3 regions of the Arthrobacter pasteuri genome follow, and region 3 is predicted to be linked to each of the others. Evidence: riboswitches for the same ligand, from Rfam matches in the RefSeq annotation. Region 3 holds a riboswitch; each other region holds the start of a gene.
The links. A riboswitch is a leader RNA that binds a small molecule or an ion and turns the genes downstream of it on or off. The one in region 3 is predicted to bind S-adenosylmethionine.
Positions count from the first base shown of each region.

Region 1 (7,201 bases), on a different contig from region 3:
TTGGCGATGTCCGAAGTGGAGTCGCTCAACAGCAAGATCCAGCGCGAGATGGCGCATGAGTACGTGCACGACGGCGAACTCGACCCCGAGACGGGTCAACGCAGCGAGGAGCTCATCGAGGAACTGGACCGACGCGACGAGGCGGACGCCGCCCGTCCCGCTCCCGGCACCTCGGCCGCTGCGACCGACGCCGCCGCCCAGCTCTAGCCCGGCTCCAGCCCCCTCCGCCGGCATGTCGATCGCCGCGCGTGCGCCCCGGCCCGGAGGATCTCAGGGAAGGCTGCGGGGGCCGTTGATTTCGTCCTCCACTGCACGCGCCAGTGCGCGCAGCTTCCTGCCGTCGCGGTGGGAGTAGTCCCGTGGTTCCTGGTCGATCACGCAGAGGGTGCCGACCGTCCACCCGCCCGGCCCGCGCAGCGGGTAGCCGGCATAGAAGCGGATGTACGGCTCCCCGAGAACGAGCGGGTTGTGCCGGAAACGATCGTCCTCGAGCGCGTTCCGCACGATCAGTGCACCTGCGTTCCGGATGGTGGCATTGCAGAAGGAGATCTCCCTCGGCATGTTCTGCTGGATCGGACCGAGAACGGATTTGAGGAACTGGCGGTGGTCGTCGATCAGCGCGATGATCACCGAACTGCACTGGAAGTACTCCTTGGCTTCCCTCGTGATCCTGTCGAAGCGCTCCTCCTGCCCCGTATCGAGCAGTCCGGTGCGCGACACCGCGTCGAGCCGCTCGATCTCCTGCTCCTCGTCGGTGAACAGGAAGGCTCCGGCGAGGCCGAGTGCCCGGCGGGAATCCTTCGGGGATTCCTGTGCTGCGTCCAGCCGGTGTTCGGAGCACCGTGGAACCCGGAAACCCCCGTCCCCCGTGACCTCGGCCAGGAGTTCGTTCATCGCGTCGGCCAGCATGTCGCACTCCTCGACGGGCAGTTCCAGCACGCCTCCCACGTATGCTTCGATCTCGAACTGGGAGAGGAGCCCGCCCAGCGAGTAGTAGCGGAGCCACACGTCCTCGAAGCCCAGGCCCGTGCTGGACAGCGCCTCCCTGATCCGTTGCACGTGTGCCCGCCGATTCATTCCCAGTCCTTCTCGCCGGCCGTCGCAAGTACGACGCCGCGACGCCTGTTGTGCGTCCCTGTCCCGCGATTCATCAGCAGGCTTTCCATTACCGTACTCCCGTATCGGGAAATGGTTTACCGCGGACCCGTCGGGGACTCCCGTCAGCCCCTGACGCGATCGTCGTCAGGGGCCGTACGGATGCCCGGTGAGCCAGGCCAGCGCCTCGGCCGGGCACTCGAAGTAGCGCGTGGGGTACGGCGGGTTGTGCACCCGGGCGAAGAAGTCCGCCAGTGTCCTGTCGACCGCGCTCGGGCCGACGATGGCCATGGCTGCGATGTTCAGCGCAGTGGCGAAGCCGTGAAGAGCGCTCCGCGTGAGCGACACCATGCCGTTGAGCTCCACCAGCATGGGCGGGCAGACCTCCCGGCACAGGACGTTGGATCTCTCGATCAGCGCCGCGGCGTCACTGTCGCTGACGCTCACGTTGCGCCGCCACTGGACCCACAGGACCTCGGTGCGCAGCTCGGCTACGAAGACTTCCGGGGCTGCACCCCGTTCTTCCACCATGCTCCCCAACCCCCTGTGGTGGTACCCGAGTGCCGGGCATCCCCTCGCACACTACAGACAGGGGTGGTCGAGCGCGAGCGGATACGCTGGGGGCCATGACTGTTCTCGTGTTCCTCGACCCGGCCCACGACGACGGCAGGGTCGTCGATGCCTCCCAGCCCCAGCTTCTTGCCACGGACCTGGGCGCCACCCGCGGCGACGGGATCTTCGAATCGCTCCTGGCCGTCGACGGGTCTCCCCGCAAGGAGCAGGCGCACCTGGCGAGGCTCGCGTCGTCGGCCGCGGCCCTGGACCTCACCGTCCCCGACGGCGATGCGTGGAGCCGGGCCATCCGCACCGGCCTGCGGGAGTTCGCAGCAGCGGAGCCGGATCGCCGTGACGCCGTCGTGAAGCTCATCGCCACGCGCGGGGTCGAAGGCGCCGGCCGCGCCACGGCGTGGGTCCAGGTCGCGCCCGTGCCGGCGTCGACGCTCGAGCAGCGCAGGACGGGACTCCGGGTCCTGTTCCTCGACCGCGGGTACGACAGCACCGTGGCGCAGCGCGCGCCCTGGCTGCTGATGGGCGCCAAGACCCTCTCCTACGCCGTCAACATGGCGGCCATCCGCTACGCGAAGGCACACGGGGCCGACGACGTCATCTTCACGTCCTCCGACGGCAAGGTCCTGGAGGGCCCCACCTCGACCGTGCTGCTGGCCTACGACCGCGACGGACGGAAGACACTCCTGACACCGCAGCTCGAGAGCGGCATCCTCGCAGGCACGTCCCAGAGCGCCCTGTTCACGGCGGCGAAGGAGCAGGGGTGGGAACTCGGCTACGGCCCGCTGGAGCCGCATCACCTCCTCGACGCCGACGCGGTGTGGCTGATCTCGAGCATCCGGCTCCTCGCACCCGTGCTCTCGCTCGACGGCAAGGCCCTCCGGTCCTCGGCCGCCCTCACGGCCGAGCTGACCGACCTCGTGGACCGCTTCGTGTAATTTTCGCCACAAAAGCCTGCCCTACAGGCCGTTTACCGCGTCAAACGCTGATTTCCGCGCAGTTTCGTTTTGACCGGGCACTTCGTGCTGCCATAGCGTTTTCTTGAAATCAAGAGCTCCAGCCCTCGGCCCTGGCCGGCTGGACAGCAACCCTCTCCCGTAGTGGGGTGCTCCAGGTGAAGATTCGGCCGCCGGGACCAGTCCCCCGGTTGGCAAGTACGGCGTCGTGCGGATCATCCCGAGGTAACCGGGACAGCAGCCGCCACAACGCTCACGGCCAGAACAGCGAGCGTGTCACCAGCAGCCAGCAGCCTCCCCGGCAGCCATCCGTTCCTCCCCGCGATCCACCTCATCCAATCGGCCCGTACCCCGGGCCAGCATCGAAGAAGGACCCCATGAGCATCTCCCGTACAGTCCTCGCGGCACTCGCCGTACCGCTCCTCGCGCTGACCGTCTCCTGCGGCAGCAACAGCAGCAGCAGCGAGCCGACCGCGACCACCGATGCCCTCGCCGGCAGCGACCAGCAGTCACTCGACCAGTACACGACCGACGACACCACGCCGGTCGACGAGATCGACACCTCCAAGCTCGGCCTCATCACGGAGGGGACGCTGCGCGTCGGCACCCTCTCGGACGCGCCGCCGAACATCTTCATCGAGAACGGCGTCTTCACCGGCTACGACAACGAACTGCTGCGCGCCATCGGCGACAAGCTCGGCCTCGAGGTCGAATTCGCGTCCACCGACTTCTCGGCCCTCCTCGCGCAGGTCCAGAACAAGCAGTTCGACGTCGGATCCTCCTCGATCTCCACCACGGAGGCCCGCCGGGAGAACGTCGGCTTCACCAACGGCTACGACTTCGGCTACATGGCCGTCGTCACCAAGAACGGCTCCACGGTCACGGGCTTCGACTCGCTGTCCGAGAGCACCCGCATCGGCGTGGTGCAGGGCACCGTCCAGGACGACTACGTGACCAACACCCTGGGTCTCGAGCCCGTGCGCTTCGCGGACTACAACACGGTCTACGCGAACGTGAAGAACGGCCAGGTGGACGCGTGGGTCGCCCCGTCCCAGCAGGCCACCGGCCAGGTGAAGGAAGGCGATGACACCACCATCGCGGAGACCATCATCAACACCGAGAACTTCACGGCCTACGCCGTGAACAGCGAGAACCAGCCCCTGATCGACGCGCTCAACTCCGGGCTCGACGCCGTGATCGAGGACGGCACGTGGACCGAGCTCACCAAGGAGTGGTACCCGGACCGCGAGATGCCCTCCGACTGGAAGCCCGGCAGCAAAGCCGTGGAAGTAAAGTAGCGGTCCCTGCATGAACGCCCTTGAACAGCTCTCGCAGACCTTCTTCGACTGGGAGGCGATGGCCGCCGTCCTGCCGGAACTCCTCGCGGTCGGACTGCGGAACACCCTGATCCTCGCGATCGCGTCCGGCATCATCGGGACGGTCCTCGGCATGGTCCTCGCGATCATGGGGATCTCCCGGAACCGGTTGCTCCGCTGGGTGGCGCGCATCTATACGGACATCTTCCGTGGCGTGCCCGCCGTGGTGATCATCCTGCTCATCGGCATCGGCCTCAGCCCGATCTACCGGGAGGCCACCGGCAGCACGAGCCCGTTCCCCATGGGCATCCTCGCGCTGTCGCTCATGGCGGCGGCCTACATCGGCGAGATCTTCCGCTCCGGAATCCAGAGTGTGGAGAAGGGACAGCTGGAGGCCTCGCGCGCGCTGGGTTTCAGCTACCGCTCCTCCATGCAGCTCGTGGTGGTTCCCCAGGGCGTGCGGCGTGTGCTGCCCGCCCTGGTGAACCAGTTCATCGCACTGATCAAGGAATCCTCGCTGATCTACTTCCTCGGGCTGCTGACCAGCGAGCGTGAACTGTTCCGGATCGGCAACGATGCGGCCAGCAACACGGGCAACCTCTCGCCGCTCATCGCCTCCGCCGCCCTGTACCTGTGCCTCACGATCCCGCTGACCCACCTGGTCAACTACATCGACAACCGGCTGCGGGTCGGCAAGCGGGAGAAGCCCGAGCCCGACGAACTGGCCGCGAAGATCGGCGAAGGAGCGAAGGCATGAAGACTCTCGAATCGGGCACCCTGACCGGCAGGGACCTCCACCTCTCCTTCGGCTCCAACCATGTACTGCGCGGCATCGACCTGCATGTGGAGCGGGGCACGACGGCGTCGGTCATCGGCCCCTCCGGGTCCGGCAAGTCCACGCTCCTGCGCGTGCTGAACCGCCTGATCGAACCGGACAAGGGCGACATCCTGCTCGACGGCCGGTCCGTCCTGAAGGACAACCCGGACGAGCTGCGCCGCCGCATCGGCATGGTGTTCCAGCAGTTCAACCTCTTCCCGCACAAGACCGTGGTGGACAACGTCTCCCTCGCGCTGCGCAAGCTCCGGAAGATGTCCGCTGACGAGGCCCGGCAGAAGGCCCTCGCGCAGCTGGACCTGGTGGGCCTCAAGCACAAGGCCGACGTGCGGCCCGGGACCCTCTCCGGCGGACAGCAGCAGCGGGTGGCGATCGCCCGGGCGCTCGCCATGGACCCCGAGGTGATGTTCTTCGACGAGGCCACCTCCGCACTGGACCCGGAGCTCGTGAAGGGCGTCCTCGCCCTCATGGCGGACCTCGCCACGGCGGGCATGACCATGGTCGTCGTCACCCACGAGATGGGCTTCTCGCGCAACGTCTCGGACACCGTGACGTTCATGGACGGCGGCGTCGTCGTCGAGTCCGGCCCGCCGGCCGCGGTCTTCGACAACCCGCAGACGCCGCGCCTGAAGTCGTTCCTCTCGGACGTGCTGTAGCGGTCCTGCCGCATCGTCCGCTCACCACAGGGGTTCCGCACACGCGGGGCCCCTGTGGCGTTTCCCGCGCCTTCCACTCGGAGGCGGCGCTGCGGGGCGCAGTGTCCTGCCGTGACGGCGGTCGTCCCGGTCAGGACAGGATGAAGTTCCAGGTCCCGGCCAGGACGGCCGCCGTCACCGCACCTCCGGCGATCAGGAGGCCGACGACGGCGACAGCGGCGTCGAGCGGCGCCAGGGTGCTCTCGCGTGCCCACGTGCGTGTGCCTCCGCCGAAGCCGCGGGCCTCCATCGCCGCGGCCAGCCGGGTGGCCCGCCGGATGGCCTGCACGATCAGCCCGAAGGACTGCCCCAGCAGGTTGCGGGTCCGCGCGACGATCGAGCCGTCCGGGCCGATGCCCCGTGCGTGGCGAGCCAGCCCGAGGGTCTCCCACTCCTCCATGAGCAGGCCGACCAGGCGCAGCGACGCCAGTGCCCCCAGGACGAACCGGTGCGGCAGGCGCAGCCTCTGGGCGAGTGCGTCGGCGAGGTCCGTGGGATCCGTGGTGAGCAGGAGGAAGATGCCCGGGAGTGCGAGCGCCAGGCCCCTCAACCCGACGGCAGTGCCGGCCGCAACCGACCCCTCGGTGAACAGGAACGGCCCGACGTCGAGCAGCACGCGCCCCGTCTTCTCGGCCAGCAGGGCGGTTCCGTAGGCGCCGATCGCCGCAGCGATCAGCAGCGGCCAGGTCCGCCGCGCCAGTCCCACCGCGCTGATACCCAGGAGGGGCATCAGCGCGAGTTCGCAGGCGAGGACCACCGCGGCGCTCACCCAGTCGATGCTCGCCATCAGCGCGAGCGTGACGACGGTGGCGGCGAACAGCTTGGACACGGGATTGGCGCGCAGCAGCGTCTTCCCGGTCAGCACCGGGGTCAGGTAGTCGGTGCTCACCGGGTCACCAGCCGTCCCGCTCCGCCGGAGATGTGCAGGGTGGCGCCGCCCAGTGCTGCGATGAAATCGGCATCGTGCGTGACGGAGAGGACGGAGACGCCCTCGTGGATCAGTTCGCGCAGCAGGGTGACGAGTTCGGCCCACGTCCCGGCGTCCTGCCCGAACGTCGGCTCGTCGAGGATCAGGATGCGCGGGGCGGTCGCCAGCATGGTCGCGACGGACAGGCGCCGCTTCTCCCCGCCGGACAGCGTGAAGGGATTGGCCTTCAGCAGGTGGGTGAGGCGGAGGCGCTCGGCGACGTCCGTGCGCTGCATGTCCTGGGCCCCGCTCACCCGCCGCGGCCCGAACTCCAGTTCGTCGGCGACGGTCCCGGTGAGGAACTGGTGCTCGGGCTCCTGGAAGACCGTCCCGATGCGTTGGACCAGTTCCGACGAGCGCCAGCGGAACGGGTCGCCGCCTGCGGTCCCGGCCAGGGCCGCCGACGCCTCGAGCCGTCCCGCGCGCGGGCGGAGCAGGGCGCCGAGCGTCAGGGCTGCGGTCGACTTCCCGGCCCCGTTCGGACCGGTGATGCTCAGCGCCCCGGCTGCGCGCACCTCGACGGCGAGGTCCTCGACGGCGGCCGGTCCCCGCCTCGTGCGGGCGACGGTCAGTCCGGAGGCCGTCAGCAGGGCCTCCCCACCACTGGCGGGGAGCGGTCCACCCACGACCGGCTGCCACCCCGGGACCCAGACACTTGCGGCGGCAAGCCGGTCCCGGGTCGGGCCCTCGGCGAGCACGCTCGCCGGCGGCCCGTCGGCCAGCACCCCTCCAGCGGCGTCGAGCACGACCACGCGGTCGACGACGTCGGC
Region 1 is NZ_JBTNDO010000001.1:1,597,449-1,604,649, forward strand. Features, by position in the region: gene ACX80H_RS07480 (hypothetical protein) at 1-207, shown strand, start outside; gene ACX80H_RS07485 (GAF domain-containing protein) at 271-1,077, opposite strand; gene ACX80H_RS07490 (DUF7793 family protein) at 1,243-1,626, opposite strand; gene ACX80H_RS07495 (aminodeoxychorismate lyase) at 1,722-2,600, shown strand; SAM riboswitch class IV at 2,708-2,825, shown strand; gene ACX80H_RS07500 (ABC transporter substrate-binding protein) at 2,996-3,916, shown strand; gene ACX80H_RS07505 (amino acid ABC transporter permease) at 3,927-4,691, shown strand; gene ACX80H_RS07510 (amino acid ABC transporter ATP-binding protein) at 4,688-5,425, shown strand; gene ACX80H_RS07515 (energy-coupling factor transporter transmembrane component T family protein) at 5,556-6,353, opposite strand; gene ACX80H_RS07520 (ABC transporter ATP-binding protein) at 6,350-7,201, opposite strand, start outside.
Region 1: linked by a shared signal. The riboswitch ahead of ACX80H_RS07500 (ABC transporter substrate-binding protein) and the one ahead of ACX80H_RS14955 (bifunctional o-acetylhomoserine/o-acetylserine sulfhydrylase) in region 3 are both predicted to bind S-adenosylmethionine.

Region 2 (7,201 bases), on a different contig from region 3:
GCCATGGGCATGTACATGGGCTTCCAAATGGTCGTCCTTGCCTCGCTCCGGGCACGCATCCTCGGCTGGAAGCCGAACGGAGCCTTCCGGATGGGCGTCTGGGGCATCCCGGTGAACATCGCGGCCCTGGTATGGGGCGTGCTCGGCATGATCAACATGGCCTGGCCCCGGACACCGGAAGACGGCTGGTTCGCTAACTACGTCGTCCTGATCTCCGCGGTCTCCGTCGTCGTGATCGGCCTGATCTACATGGCGTGGAAGAAGCCGCACCTCAAGGGCGATGCTCCGGCAGCCGATGCCGTTCCGGCCGGCTCGAAGGGTGCGAGGTAACACGTTCATGCTGATCACCGGCATCAAGAGCCGTCCCGTCTACGACGAGCTCACACCCTTGGCGGACGGCCTCGTCCACATCGCAGCCGCGCAGGGCAGCGGCGGAGGACCGCTCCTGCGCCTCCTCGGAGACATGACTCCCGAACAGCTGGCCGCGACCACCGTCCTGTACTCGACCGAGTCGTTCACCGGACACAACCATCTGGCAGCGCTCCAGGCGTTCGATGTCTTCGACCTCATCGAATTCCCGAGCAACGCCGCTGCCGTGAGCGGACTCGACGCGCTTCTGGCGACGGCGAGGATGGGAACCCGCCTGTACCTTTCCGGGTCGGAGGGATTCATCGGGACCTCCATGCAGGTTGCCACGTCCTACGGCATGAACCGGGATGAAGTACTGCGTGAACATGCAGGTTCCTTCGTCCGGCGGGTGTGGTGCGCGCACTGCAGCCACTACTCGGAGAACGTGACGAAGCGGATATTCCAATGCCCCGGGTGCGAACGCCACCTGATCGTCCGGGACCACTACTCCGGACGGCTCGCTGCGTTCCAGGGAGTGAAAGCGGACGGTGAAGTACCCGGCGAACTACCGGACAACGAGGAGTTGGACACATGAGCGAGGCACACCACGGAGCCCTGCAACTCAGGGTGAAGCGTGTCGAGGCGGTCACGCCGGAGATCAACCGGTACACGTTCGCCGCGGCCGACGGATCGTGGCTTCCCCCTTTCTCGGGGGGCAGCCACATCGCGGTCCTGATCCCGTGTGAGGGAGGGACACGGCGCAACGCGTACTCGCTCATGAGTTCGCCCTACGACACCAGCGAATACCAGATCGCTGTCCGTAGGGTGGATGGCGGGAACCGCGGGTCGATCGCGATGCACGAGAACGTGCGTGAGGGCGACCTTCTCGGTGCCACCATCCCGGCGAACCTGTTCCCCGTCTCCAAGCACGCCCGCCATCACCTCTTCATCGCCGGCGGTGTCGGGGTCACTCCGATCTTCGCGCAACTGGACGAACTGAGCCTCAAGGGAAGCTCGTTCGAACTCCACCTGGCCGTACGCGGCCCGGAGCATGCGGCCCTCGGCCGTGAGCTCCAGCAGCGCTATGGCGAGGCCGTGAAAGTGTACGGGGACGGCGACGGTTCGAGGCTGGTCGCGTACGACATCCTGGCCGGACGACCGCTCGGAACACACACCTATGTCTGCGGACCCACCCGGATGGTCGACGACGTCATCGACGCCGCCCACACCCTCGGCTGGTCCGACTCGAACATCCACTTCGAACGGTTCGAGGACCTGGGATCGACGGGAGATCCTTTCTCCGTCACCCTGGCGCGGTCCGGAGCGGTCATCGAGGTGTCGCCCGAACAGTCGCTGCTGGAGGCCGCCGAGGAGGCGGGCCACAAACTGCCCTACCTCTGCCGGGGAGGCGCCTGCGGCGAGTGCGAGATCGAAGTCCTGGAACTCGAGGGCACCATCGACCACCGGGACGACTGGCTGACCGAGTCGGAGCGGTGCACGAACAAGCTCATCATGCCCTGTGTCTCGCGGGCCACCTGTACGAAACTCGTCATCAATGCATAAGGAAATCTCCATGACCGCGATACCCGAGTCAGTCGAATCCACACCGATCGAGACCTACACGCCGGAGGGCGAGTACCTCTTCCGGAACTCGCGCGAGGCCGTGCGGCGCCTTCCCTTCCCGTTCCCGGATGACGAGTACATGTACTCCATGAATCTCGAACCCCACGTCCCGGCAGGCGACGGCGCCCTGATGGCTGCCTTCGACATCGACGAGCACTACGCATCGGAGTGCGCGCACCGCGACCAGATGCTCCGGGAGATGCCGGGAGTCCACTACATCGCGCTGCCGCACATGATGGAAGCGCAGTGGGACCTCCTGGAACTCATCTTCGAGTCGTACGCCAGGGACTTCCCGGAACACTTCACGCTCACCAAGAACGGGAACGAGTGGCGGTGGCAGAACCGGCCGCTCGGCATCGATGACGTGTTCACCTTCGGTGATCCGACCACCCTGCCGATGGACCCCATGGAGTACGCGACGCGACAGGCGCAGGGCGAGTTCGTCGTCCTCGAGGAGAAGGACAACACGCTGGTCATCGGTGCCGGTATGACGACCCAGCGCGCGGACTACTCCCTCCAGTTCAACATGGGAATGACCTTCGCCGAGTTCCATGGTCCCGTGCCGAAACTGCACGAGATGGGGATCCTGGACAGGGCGCTGAAGTTCCTGCTCCGCATGAAGCCCGGTCATCCCGTCCGGCGGGTCAACTGGTCCCTCACCGTCCACCCGCGTCTCGAGACCTCGGTGGAGACACTCCCGGAGTGGGCGCCGGACCGGGCGGCCGTCACCCCCGAGAACGCAGGAGAGATGGTGTACCTGCGTATCGAGCTGCAGCCCCTGCATCGCCTTCCCCGGTCCAACGCCATGGTGTTCCCGGTCCGCACGTACCTCGTCAGCCTGGCCGAGCTGGTGGACCATGCTCCCGACTGGGCCAAGCGGCTGCACCGGGCCCTCGCATCCCTCGACCCCGAACTCGTCGACTACAAGGGTTTCCACCGCTACCACGCTGCCGCTGTCGCATGGCTCTCGAGGCACGACGACGGCGCACCCCTGGCGACGGGCTACCCCTGGATCGAGGACGGCATCCAGCCCGGCGCCAGCTAGGACCTGCGAGAAGGACCATTCCGCGGACCGACCCACCATCCGTTTCCGGGTGGTGGGTCGACCTGTAGGGGCTAGCGGCGGAGGACCTTGCGCGCCAGGACGTTGCCGAGCAGCTGGACGGCCTGTACGAGCAGGATGATCACGATGACCGCCGCCCAGGTGACGACGGGGTTGAACTGCCGGTAGCCGTACTGGATCGCGAAGTTGCCCAGACCGCCGCCGCCGACATATCCGGCCACGGCCGACATGTCGACGAGGGCTACGAAGATGAAGGTGAAGCCGAGGATCAGCGGGCCGAGAGCCTCGGGGATGAGGATCGTCAGGATGATGCGCAGTCGCCCCGCGCCGACCGAGCGTGCAGCCTCGATGACCCCGGGCTGGACGGTCAGCAGGTTCTGCTCGACGATGCGGCTGATGCCGAATGCCGCCGCGAGGGACAGGGTGAAGATGATGGCACTGTTGCCGATGCCGGTTCCCGTGACGGCGCGGGCGAGTGGTTGCGCCGCGGCGAGGAAGATGATGAACGGGATCGGCCGGAAGATGTTCACGATGATGTTCAGCGTGCCGAACACGGCCCGGTTGCCGAGGATGCTGCCGGCCCTGGTGGTGTAGAGACCGATGCCCAGCAGGAGCCCTCCGAGACCTCCGAAGAGGAGACTGAGGCCCACGATGTACAGGGTCTCGTAGGTGGCTTCCCACAGCTGGGGTGTCAGGGGAACGAGGTCTTCCATCAGGCGAGTTCCTTCACGGTGATGCGGCCGGCCATGTGGTGCAGGGTCGCGTCGATGACGCTGTCCGCTCCGGTGAGCGCGAGGGTGAGATGCCCGAAGGCGCGGCCCCGGATGTCGTTGATGCCGCCGTAGACGAGTTCGAATTCGATGCCGGCAGCGGCCAGTTCGAGGAACACGGACGCCTGCGAGGAGTCGCCGTCGCGGAAGGAGAAGGTGACGATCCGTCCCCGGTGCCTCTCCCGGAGCGCTGCCAGTTCATCAGGTGCGGGGATGCCGCGGACCACGGTGGAGACGAACCGTCGCGACGATGCTTCACGGGGGTTGGAGAACACGTCGAAGACATCGCCCTGCTCCACGATCCGTCCGCTGTCCATGACGGCCACCTTGGTGGCGAGGGTCTGGATGACGTCCATCTCGTGCGTGATGACCACGATGGTGATGCCCAGTTCCTCGTTCACGCGGCGCAGGAGGCGGAGTACTTCGTGGGTCGTCTCGGGATCGAGGGCGGAGGTGGCCTCGTCCGCGAGGAGGATCTTGGGTGAGGTCGCCAGGGCGCGGGCGATGCCGACGCGCTGCTTCTGGCCGCCTGAGAGCTGTTCCGGGTAGTTCGATGCCTTGTCGGCAAGTCCCACGAAGTCGAGGAGCTCGGTCACGCGGGCCTGGATCTCGTCCCGGGTCCTGCCTGCGACCCGCAGGGGGTAGGCGACGTTGTTCCAGACCGTCTTGGCGCTGAAGAGGTTGAACTGCTGGAAGATCATGCCGATGTCCAGGCGCAGTGTGCGCAGCTGGCGGTCCGGGACGTTGGTGACCTGGTGCCCGTCGACGATGATCTCGCCGCTGGAGGCCTTCTCGAGGGCGTTGATCAGGCGGACGAGGGTGCTTTTGCCCGCCCCGGAGTACCCGATGATGCCGTAGATCTCACCTGCCTCGATGTCGAGGCTGACGTTGTCGATGGCGTGGACGAGGGGATCGCCGCGGCGTCCCGGGGGGAAACTCTTCGTGACGTTCCGCAGTGAGATGAGTGGCATCGTGTTCCTAGCTGAGGGGATACGTGTGGCCGGCCAGGATCACCGGCCGGCCACACGCGGAAGAGAAGGCTGATCAGCCCTGGGCGCGGGTGTCTTCCTCGACGGTGTCGAGCGACGTCTTCAGCTCCTCCACCGGCACCTTCAGGAACTCCGCGGTTCCGCCCGAGGTCTCCTGCACGGCGTCGAGGACTTCCTGGTTCTCCTGGTAGATGCTCACCAGCTTCTGGTAGGTCTCGTTGTTCTCCTCACCGGCGCGCGAGGCGAAGATGTTGACGTACGCAGCGGCGGCCGGATCGGTCGGGTCATCCTGTGCGATGGCGTCGTCGAAGTTCAGGCCGGCGTCCTGCACGAAGTCGTTGTTGATGATCGCAGCGGCGACGTCCGGGAGGGAGGTCGGCGTCAGTGATGCCTCGAGGGTCGTGACGGTCACCTTGGATGCCGCCTCGTCGACGTCATCGATGGTGGAGAAGGCGCTGCCGCCGTCCTTGAGGACGACCAGGCCGGCTGACTGAAGGACGAGCAGGCCGCGCGCGAGGTTGCTCTCGTCGTTCGGTACGGCGACGGTCGACCCCTCGGGGATCTCCTCCACGGACTTGTGCTTCGTGGAATAGAGACCCAGTGGGTAGATGGCGGTCGATCCCACAGGGGTGAGGTCCTCGCCGCTGGAGACGTTGTAGCGGGCGAGATAGACGAGGTGCTGGAACTGGTTGAGGTCCAGCTCGCCTTCCGTGAGCGCAGGGTTGGGCTGCGTGTACTCGGCGAAGTCGACGACCTCGAGGTCGATGCCTTCCTCTGCGGCCGCATCGGTCAGCGCAGCCCACTCCGGGTCGCTCGCACCCACGACACCCAGGCGGACAGTCTCATTGCCTCCCTCGGAGGCCTCCGAGGAGCCACAGGCAACGGTGAAGGCGAGGAACGGGACGACGGCGGCTGCCAGGAGCTTGCGGGAGGTGATCATATTTTCTTTCCTTCGTACGGGTACCTGCTGAGCAGACGGCTCAGCGACAGGGGAAGAGGGACAGAAGCGCGCAGCAGGACTGACGGACAGCTCAGGCTGCTCGGACGTGTTTCTACTGGACTGACATGCTCGCTCACTGGATGCTGCGGGCGTTCTCCGGCAGGGCTTCGAAGAAGCGCCGCGGGAATCGCGTACTTGCCGTCCGGAGTATCCCGGCGGCCGAATCTTCACCTGGAGCACCCCACTACGGGAGAGGGTTGCTGTCCAACCGGCCAGGGCCCGTGGCTGGAACTCTTGATTCTTCTGGGAACGCTAGGCGACGGCATCGAACACGGTCAAAACGACCGGGACCCGGCGCGTCATATTCGGCGACCGGGTCGGCGGGCGCGCGACGCGTCGACCCGGGCGAAGACCGTCAGGCCGGGCTCGACCCGAACCAGACCCGTACGGTGAGCCCGCCGCCGGGGGTCTGGTCGAAGGCGAGGCGCCCGCCGTGCGCCTGGGCGATGCGCACGCATGTCGCCAGTCCTATCCCGGTACCGGACGGATCGCCCTCACGCTCGAGCCGCACCAGCGGCTCGAGCACACGGTCGTACTGCTCGGGCGGTATGCCCTTCCCGTTGTCGGCGACGTCGAGGCGCCAGAACTCCGCAATGCCGGTGCCCGTGATGCGCACTTCCGCCGGGACACCCGGCCGCGCGTAGGCCACGGCGTTGGCCACCAGGTTCTGGATGAGGACCCGGAGCTGCTCGCGGTCGGCGTGGCCGTGGAAGTCCCCGGCCGTGATCTCCACGCCGTCGACGTGGTGCCCCAGATCGTCGACGGCGGCCGCGACGGCTTCGGCGAGGGAGACGGTCTCGAGGTGCGCCGCACCGCCCACGCGCGAGTAGCCGAGCAGGTTCTCGACCATGGAGGACATTCGGAGGGCGCTCGCCCCGATGCGCTTGAAGTACGTGCCCGCCGGACCCTCCTGGAGCGCCGGCTCGTCCTCGGCGAGCTCAGCGAGGCCGACGACGTTGGTCAGCGGTCCCCGCAGGTCATGGCTGATCCGGCCGGCGAATTCGCCCAGCAGTTCGTTGCTGCGCTGCAGCTCGGACACCGTGGCATCCAGCTGACGTGTGCGCAGCTGGAGATCGAGGACGTCGACCACCTGCGCGGCCAGCGTCTCGAGGCCCGCGGCCTGCTGATCGGTGAGGTTCCCGGGCTTTTCGTCGAAGATGCAGAGGGTGCCGAGCGGTACGCCGTCACTCGTCAGGAGCGGGGTGGTGGCGTAGAACCGGACGGCGCCGAAGCGGCCGTCGACGAAGGGATTCGCGCGGAAGCGCGGGTCCTCGGTGCAGTCCGCGACCACCACGGTGTGGCCGTACTTGAAGACCTGCCCGCACAGCGAGTCCTCACGGGCGCACATGAGGGGTTCGAGTCCCTTGGCGGCGATCTGGTGGAACTCGTCCTCCGTGATCACGTTGAT
Region 2 is NZ_JBTNDO010000001.1:1,946,821-1,954,021, forward strand. Features, by position in the region: gene ACX80H_RS09290 (APC family permease) at 1-330, shown strand, start outside; gene ACX80H_RS09295 (dimethylamine monooxygenase subunit DmmA family protein) at 338-943, shown strand; gene ACX80H_RS09300 (PDR/VanB family oxidoreductase) at 940-1,911, shown strand; gene ACX80H_RS09305 (heme-dependent oxidative N-demethylase family protein) at 1,922-3,016, shown strand; gene ACX80H_RS09310 (methionine ABC transporter permease) at 3,088-3,747, opposite strand; gene ACX80H_RS09315 (methionine ABC transporter ATP-binding protein) at 3,747-4,775, opposite strand; gene ACX80H_RS09320 (MetQ/NlpA family ABC transporter substrate-binding protein) at 4,849-5,733, opposite strand; SAM riboswitch class IV at 5,920-6,033, opposite strand; gene ACX80H_RS09325 (GAF domain-containing sensor histidine kinase) at 6,149-7,201, opposite strand, start outside.
Region 2: linked by a shared signal. The riboswitch ahead of ACX80H_RS09320 (MetQ/NlpA family ABC transporter substrate-binding protein) and the one ahead of ACX80H_RS14955 (bifunctional o-acetylhomoserine/o-acetylserine sulfhydrylase) in region 3 are both predicted to bind S-adenosylmethionine.

Region 3 (7,201 bases):
GGGTGATATCGGGGGTCAGATCTCGATGCGGCCGTCGGCGGTCTCGAAGGTCACGGACATGATGCCCGGAGTGCCGTTCGGGGCGATCCACTGGACCTTGACGCCGTCAAGCGTCTCCTCGACGTCGGTGCCGAGCCACTCGGTCACGCGTTCGGACGATCCTGCGATGGTGAGGCAGGACAGTTTGACCGACGCCGGTCGCGCCTGGGAGGGGTGCAGGGCCTCGCTGCCCTCGTCCCAGCGGAGCAGGTAGGGGACCTGGGGGTCCGCGATGAGTCCCTTGATGCCGATCTGCTGCCACGTCAGTTCCTGGCCGTCGGGGAACTTGCGGTTGCCGGGAACCGCGCTGCGGCCGAGGCGCTCCTCGAACGGTGTGAGGTCGTCCACGGCGACGCACCAGCCCATCCAGCCTCCGCCGGCCTCGGAGCGTGCGCGCACCGCCTGACCGAAGGGGGCCTTGGTCGACGCCGGGTGGTCGAGGACCTCCACGACCTCCAGGTACTGGCCGTTCACCAGGGGGAAGATCATGTTCCGGGTGCCGAAGCGCGGGTGCACGCCACCCTTCACGGGGTCCATCCCGAGGTTGGCCGCGATCCGGTCGGCAGTCGCAGCAAGTCCATTGGGTTCGCAGGCATATGAGACATGATCCAATCGCATGCGGTTATCTTGGCACTAAGTGATGCACGTCTCGACTTAGGATCGCCTTACTCCTGCTGGTCCTCCGATGGCGTCTCCGCAGCCCCGTCCTCACGCTGCTTCACGAACGGTCATACGGCTTGCCGGATCTGCTCGGATGGGCTTTCATGAGGAGAGGTCATGAGTGCCAGCACGAAGCCCCGGCTTGCTGGCCGGCAACCCTCCAACCGCGGTGGGGTGCCCCGGGTGAAGACCAGGTTCGGCGCTATTCCGGCGCCGTTCAAGCGCGGGCTCCTGCGGGAGCCGGTCTCCTGGAGCGGCACGCACCGGCCGGGGCACCGGACCAGGCGGAGCCCCTTCCGAAAGGGAGCACCATGTCCAACGATTGGTCTTTCGAGACACGCCAGATCCACGCCGGCCAGGTACCGGACGCAGCCACGGGAGCGCGCGCGCTGCCCATCTACCAGACGTCGTCGTTCGTCTTCCCGAGCGCCGAGAGTGCCGCCAACCGGTTCGCGCTGACGGAACTCGCGCCCATCTACACGCGTATCGGGAATCCCACGCAGGAAGCGGTGGAGACGAGGATCGCGAGCCTCGAGGGCGGAGCCGGCGCCCTGCTGCTCGCCTCGGGCCAGGCCGCCGAGACCTTCGCGGTGCTGAACATCGCGGAGGCGGGGGACCACATCGTCGCCAGCCCCAGCCTCTACGGCGGCACGTACAACCTCTTCAAGCACACGCTGAAGAAGTTCGGCATCGAGACCACCTTCGTGGAGGACCCGGACGACCTCGAGCAGTGGCGGAACGCCGTCCGGCCGAACACCAAGCTCTTCTTCGGCGAGGTCGTGTCCAACCCCCGGCAGGACGTCCTCGACATCGAGGGCATCAGCGCCGTCGCCCACGAGAACGGGCTTCCGCTGATCGTGGACAACACGCTGTCCACGCCGTACCTGATCCGGCCCATCGAATGGGGCGCGGACATCGTGGTGCACTCCGCGACGAAGTACCTCGGGGGCCATGGCAATGCCATCGCCGGGGTCATCGTCGATTCGGGGAACTTCGACTTCGCCCGGTACCCCGAGCGGTTCCCCGGCTTCAACACGCCGGACGAGAGCTACCACGGACTCGTCTACGCGCGGGACCTCGGCGTCGGCAGCGCACTCGGCGCGAACCTCGCGTACATCCTGAAGGCCCGCGTCCAGCTCCTGCGCGACCTCGGCTCGTCCGTCTCGCCGTTCAACGCCTTCCTCATCGCGCAGGGACTGGAGACCCTCAGCCTGCGGGTGGAGCGCCACGTGCAGAACGCGCAGGCGGTCGCCGAGTGGCTCGAGGGGCACGACGACGTCGAACGCGTCTCCTACGCCGGCCTCGCCTCGAGCCCCTGGTACGAGCGCGGCAGGAAGTACGGGCGGAACAACGGTACGGGCGCGATCGTCAGCTTCGACATCGTCGGGGGACTGCAGGCCGGCAAGCGCTTCGTCGACGGACTGGAACTCCACTCGCACGTCGCGAACGTCGGCGACGTCCGCTCGCTCGTCATCCATCCGGCGTCCACGACGCACAGCCAGCTCGGGGCGGAAGCGCAGCTCACCGCGGGCGTGCGTCCGGGCCTCGTCCGCCTGTCAGTAGGCCTCGAGAACATCACCGACATCCTCGCCGACCTCGACGCGGGGTTCCGCGCCGCCAAAGGAGCCTAGCCCTTCGTGACCACCCACCCTCCTGCTCCGCTGCACCCCGGGATCGACGACGCGCGCCCCTCGGGGGACGGGCTCCTGCGCATCGCCCCGATCGGACCGCTGGCACTCGAGACCGGAGGTGAGCTGCCGGACGTGCAGCTCGCCTTCGAGACCTGGGGCCGGCTGAACCGGGATGCCTCGAACGCGGTGCTCGTGCAGCATGCCCTGACCGGCAGCTCGCACGTGGCACGCGGCGCATCGGAGGAGGAGGGCTGGTGGGATTCGCTCGTCGGACCCGGCCGCCCGGTGGACACCGACCGGTACTTCGTGGTGTCCGTCAACATGCTGGGAGGGTGCTACGGCTCGACGGGGCCGGCCAGCCTCGCTCCCGACGGCACCCCCTGGGGATCGCGCTTCCCCTTCGTCACCATCCGCGACTCCGTCCGGGCCGAGGCCCTGCTCGCCGACCGGCTCGGCATCGCGCAGTGGCACTCGGTCCTCGGAGGATCGATGGGAGGGGCACGAGCGCTCGAGTGGGCACTCATGTACCCGCAGCGGGTGGAGCGGTGCGCCGTCATCGCCTGCACTGCCGCCAGTTCGGCCGAACAGATAGCGTTCGCCCAGGCGCAGCTGCAGGCAATCCGGCTCGACCCCGCCTACCGCGGCGGTGACTACTACGACGGCCCGCATCCGGATGCGGGCCTCGGTATTGCCCGGCGCATCGCCCACATCACCTACCGCTCCGAGCAGGAACTGGAAGCACGCTTCGGCCGCGCGGAGCAGGACGCCGAACAGCCCTTCGGCGCCGTCCTGCCCGCCGAGCGGGGCCGCTACCAGGTGGAGAGCTACCTGGACCACCAGGCGGACAAGCTCGTGGGCCGCTTCGACGCGAACAGCTACGTCATCCTGACCGAGGCGCTGATGAGTCACGACGCCGCGCGGGACCGCGGCAGCCTCGACGCGGCACTGGGGGAGGCCACGGCGGACTTCTTCATCGCCGCCGTGGACTCGGACCGGCTCTACTTCCCGGAGCAGTCGGAGCGGCTGGCCCGGGGGCTGCCCGGGGAGGTGCCCGTCCACACGATCTCCTCCCCGGTGGGCCACGACGCGTTCCTGACCCAGATCCACCAGCTCGACGCGCAACTCCGCTCGGCCTTCTACGCGGGGTAGCAGTTATCGGTTGGGTTTCCCCGGACGGGCACCTAGTCTTGGAGCTAAGCCTGCTTAGCAATCGGCGGCAGGCAGGTCTGAGGTAGACGCCCGGACTCGCCGACGGAAGATGAAGGGGAGCTGTTCATGGAACTGAGCACCATTGGCTGGAACCAGGAAGCACGCGACAAGATCCTGCTGGACTCGGACCGGGCTCTGCAGGACGCGGTCCGCGAGGCCGTCGAGACGATGGACGGCAAGTCCCGCGAGGAGGTCTACGAGTTCCTCTTCCAGAAGCTGCAGCCGCAGTTCGTCGACTTCAAGCCCGGGCCGGACCTGAGCGCATGCGCGGACGCGGTCGCCAATGGCGAGGTCTCGCTCGACAGCTGAATCCACGCGCGGGATGACAGGAATGACCGGCCGGCTGCCCGTCGGCCGGTCATTTCGGTCGCCTCGGTGAGAACGACGGCGGCTGTCCGGCCGGACTCCGCCGCGTCAGGTCGCGCGGCAGTGCCGGCGGACGATGGCTCGCACTGTGCAGGGCGCGCTGTCGGGAACGGGCGACGACGCTAGTCGGCAGCACCCGGCGGCATGCCCGGGCCGAAGATGGGCGCGGCCTCCGGACGCTTGGCGAACACGCCGTCGCCCGACGACTGGTGGCGGAGGCGCCGCAGGACCCACGGCACGAAGTACTCGCGCGCCCAGACGAGGTCCTCGGCGCGTGCCTCGCGCCACGTCCGCGCCGGGAGCTCCTTGGGCTGCAGCGGCTGGAGGGTGTGCCGGACCGCGAGGGTGTCCAGGACCATCGCGGCGATGGTGTGGTGGCCGAGCGGCGAGAAGTGCAGCCGGTCGGAGGACCACATCTGCGGACTGACCAGCTGCCGCAGGGCCCACATGTCGGCGATCACGGCCTCGTGGCGTGCGGCGACCGTGCGCAGGTTCTCGTTGTAGATCGCGGTCTTCGAGCGGATGCTGCCGAGGACCGTCTCGCGGACGTCCGGCCCCGTGAACAGGACGACCGTGGCGCCCGAGGCGGCGAGGGTCCCGACGACGGCGTCGAGCCGGGTGGCGAGCAGATCGGGATCACCACCGGGACGCAGCAGGTCGTTGCCGCCGGCGGAGATGGTCACCAGGTCCGGATGCAGCGCCAGCGCCGGTTCCACCTGCTGGTCGATGATCTGCTGCAGGAGCCGTCCGCGCACGGCGAGGTTCGCGTAGGCGAAGCCGGCCTGGCCCCGGGCCAGTTCCTCGGCGACGCGGTCCGCCCAGCCGCGATTGCCCCCGACGCTCTCCGGGTTGGGATCCCCGATGCCCTCGGTGAAGGAGTCCCCGAGGGCGACATAGCGGTGCCACGGGTGCGGTTCGGAGTTCAGGCTCGGATCGATCATCGGACCGTTCAGGACGGGATCGGTTCCGCCCGGCAGGGGCGTTCCGGCGTTTGCAGGGATCACCGGGACATTCTCCCAACCAGTGCCTCTCCTGCGCCAACCCGGCGTCGATTCCTCGGCGGGGCGTGCCAAGATTAAGCCATGACTGAACCCGCCCGTGGCACCTCCACGTCCTCCGCCAGCGCCTGGGACCCGGTGGTCCTCTGGTCGAAGCCCGAGTCCGAGCGGGAGGGCACGCCCCTGCTCGTCCTGTTCCACGGGTACATGGCCAACGAGGAGGACCTGATGGGCCTCACCGACCACCTCCCCGCCGAGTTCACCGTCGCGTCTCTCCGGGCGCTCCAGGCAGTGGGACCGGGCTTCTCGTGGTTCCCGCTGTCGCGGGAGGCGGATTATTCGGTGGAGCGCGTCGTGGAGAGCGTGACTGCTGTGTCCCGATGGCTGGACGAGGTCCGCGGACGCCACTCGAGCGTCAGCATCCTCGGGTTCTCGCAGGGCATGGCGGTCGCGACGTCGCTCCTGCGCCACCGGCCCACCGACTTCGCCTGCGTCGTCGGCCTCTCCGGATTCGCCGTGCCGTCGGAGGGCCACGAGTTCTTCCGGGACGACGAGGCCGCGGCGGCGCCCGTGGAGTTCTTCTGGGGGCGCGACCAGGAGGACCAGGTCATCCTGCCCGAGATGATCGAGTTCACCCACGCCTGGCTGGTCAAGCACACGAAGCTGACGAAGATCCTCTATTCGAACATGTTCCACAGCATCAACCTGCAGGAACTCGCCCACGTCCGGGAGTTCCTCACCATGACGGTCCTCGGCCGCCGCTGACGCCATGCGGGCCCCGCCGGTTTGGTACCGGGTGTGGCTGTGGGCGTGGCTGCGGGGCTGGTACCGCGGTGGGGCGTGGCCGGTGCGCCGGTCGGTACGCGGCGCTAGGCGCGCGTGATGCGCACGGACTGCCCGTTGACGCTGACCGTGTCGCCGGGGTGCAGCTGGCGTCCGCGGCGCTCCTCGATCTCGGCGTTGACCTGGACCAGTCCGTTGTCGATCAGGGCCTTCGCCTCGACACCGTCCTCCGCGAGCGAGGCCAGCTTCAGGAGCTGCCCGAGCCGGATCATGTCGTCCTGGATGGGGAGTTCGGTGGGTGCGTGGTCGGTCATGCACTCCATTCTGCCCGACACCCACGACGGACAGGCATGCCCGGCACCGGCTACTAGGCTGTACGGGTGTCTTCTGCGCCCACGCTTCCGCCGGCCGTCGGCTTTCCGCTCGCACTCGCCGCGGGCCTCGCCATGCCCGTCCAGGGCAGGATCAACGGCGCGCTGGGCGCCGTGCTCGACGACGGCATCGCCGCGGCGCTGGTCAGCTTCGGCACCGGCCTCATCGTGATGGTCGCCCTCACGCTCGTGCTGCCGGGCGCACGTGCCGGCGCACGCCAGATCATCCCGTCGGTCCGCGAACGCCGGTTCCCTCCCTACTACGTGGCCGCCGGCGCGATCGGGGCGTTCTTCGTCTTCTCCCAGTCGCTGACCATCGGCATCCTCGGGGTCGCCCTGTTCACCGTGGCGACGGTCATGGGCCAGTCGCTCAGCAGCCTCCTCGTCGACCGCGCGGGCATCGGGCCCGGGGGGAAGCGCGCAGCCACGCCCATGCGGGTGATCGGCGTCGTGCTGACCGTCCTGTCCGTCGTCTGGGCCGTGTCGCCGCGCTTCGGGTCCGCCGGAGAGGTGTCGAGCTGGCTCATCCCCGTCCTGCTGCCCGTGGCGGCCGGGGCGCTCATGAGCTTCCAGCAGGCCATGAACGGCACGGCCGCAGTGCACTACGGGACGCCGCTCGCCGCCACCCTCATGAACTTCATCGCCGGCACTGCCGTGCTCGTGACGGCCTGGCTCATCAAGCTGGCCCTCGCGGGCCCGGGCAACCCCCTGCCGTCGGAGTGGTGGTACTACCTCGGCGGGCCCATGGGCTGTATCTTCATCGGGCTCGGCGCGCTGCTCGTGCGCAGCCTCGGCGTCCTGCTCACGGGCCTGTGCATGATCGGCGGGCAGCTCGTCGGCTCGCTCCTGCTGGACCTGCTCTTTCCCGCCCCGGGCACCATCGTGGTGTTCGCCACCGTCGCCGGGACCCTGCTGACCCTCGGCGCCATCATCCTCACCACCCTGCCCTGGCCCCGGCGCGCCCCGCGCTGACAGGACCGTCCATCTCGACGGTGGTCCTCCATCTCGACGGTGGTCCTCCGGCCCCGGCCGGGCCACGCCGCTCCCGGCCCTCGGTCGCCCGCCGTCGCTCGCAGCCGACCGCCTCCGGCCGGCCATCCCCGCTCCCGGCCGGGGTGCCGCGTGAGGCGGACCCGGTAGGCTT
Region 3 is NZ_JBTNDO010000004.1:78,019-85,219, reverse strand. Features, by position in the region: gene ACX80H_RS14960 (VOC family protein) at 16-657, opposite strand; SAM riboswitch class IV at 813-929, shown strand; gene ACX80H_RS14955 (bifunctional o-acetylhomoserine/o-acetylserine sulfhydrylase) at 1,011-2,330, shown strand; gene metX (homoserine O-acetyltransferase MetX) at 2,337-3,479, shown strand; gene ACX80H_RS14945 (hypothetical protein) at 3,606-3,848, shown strand; gene ACX80H_RS14940 (SGNH/GDSL hydrolase family protein) at 4,028-4,846, opposite strand; gene ACX80H_RS14935 (alpha/beta hydrolase) at 4,988-5,668, shown strand; gene ACX80H_RS14930 (RNA-binding S4 domain-containing protein) at 5,773-6,000, opposite strand; gene ACX80H_RS14925 (DMT family transporter) at 6,067-7,029, shown strand.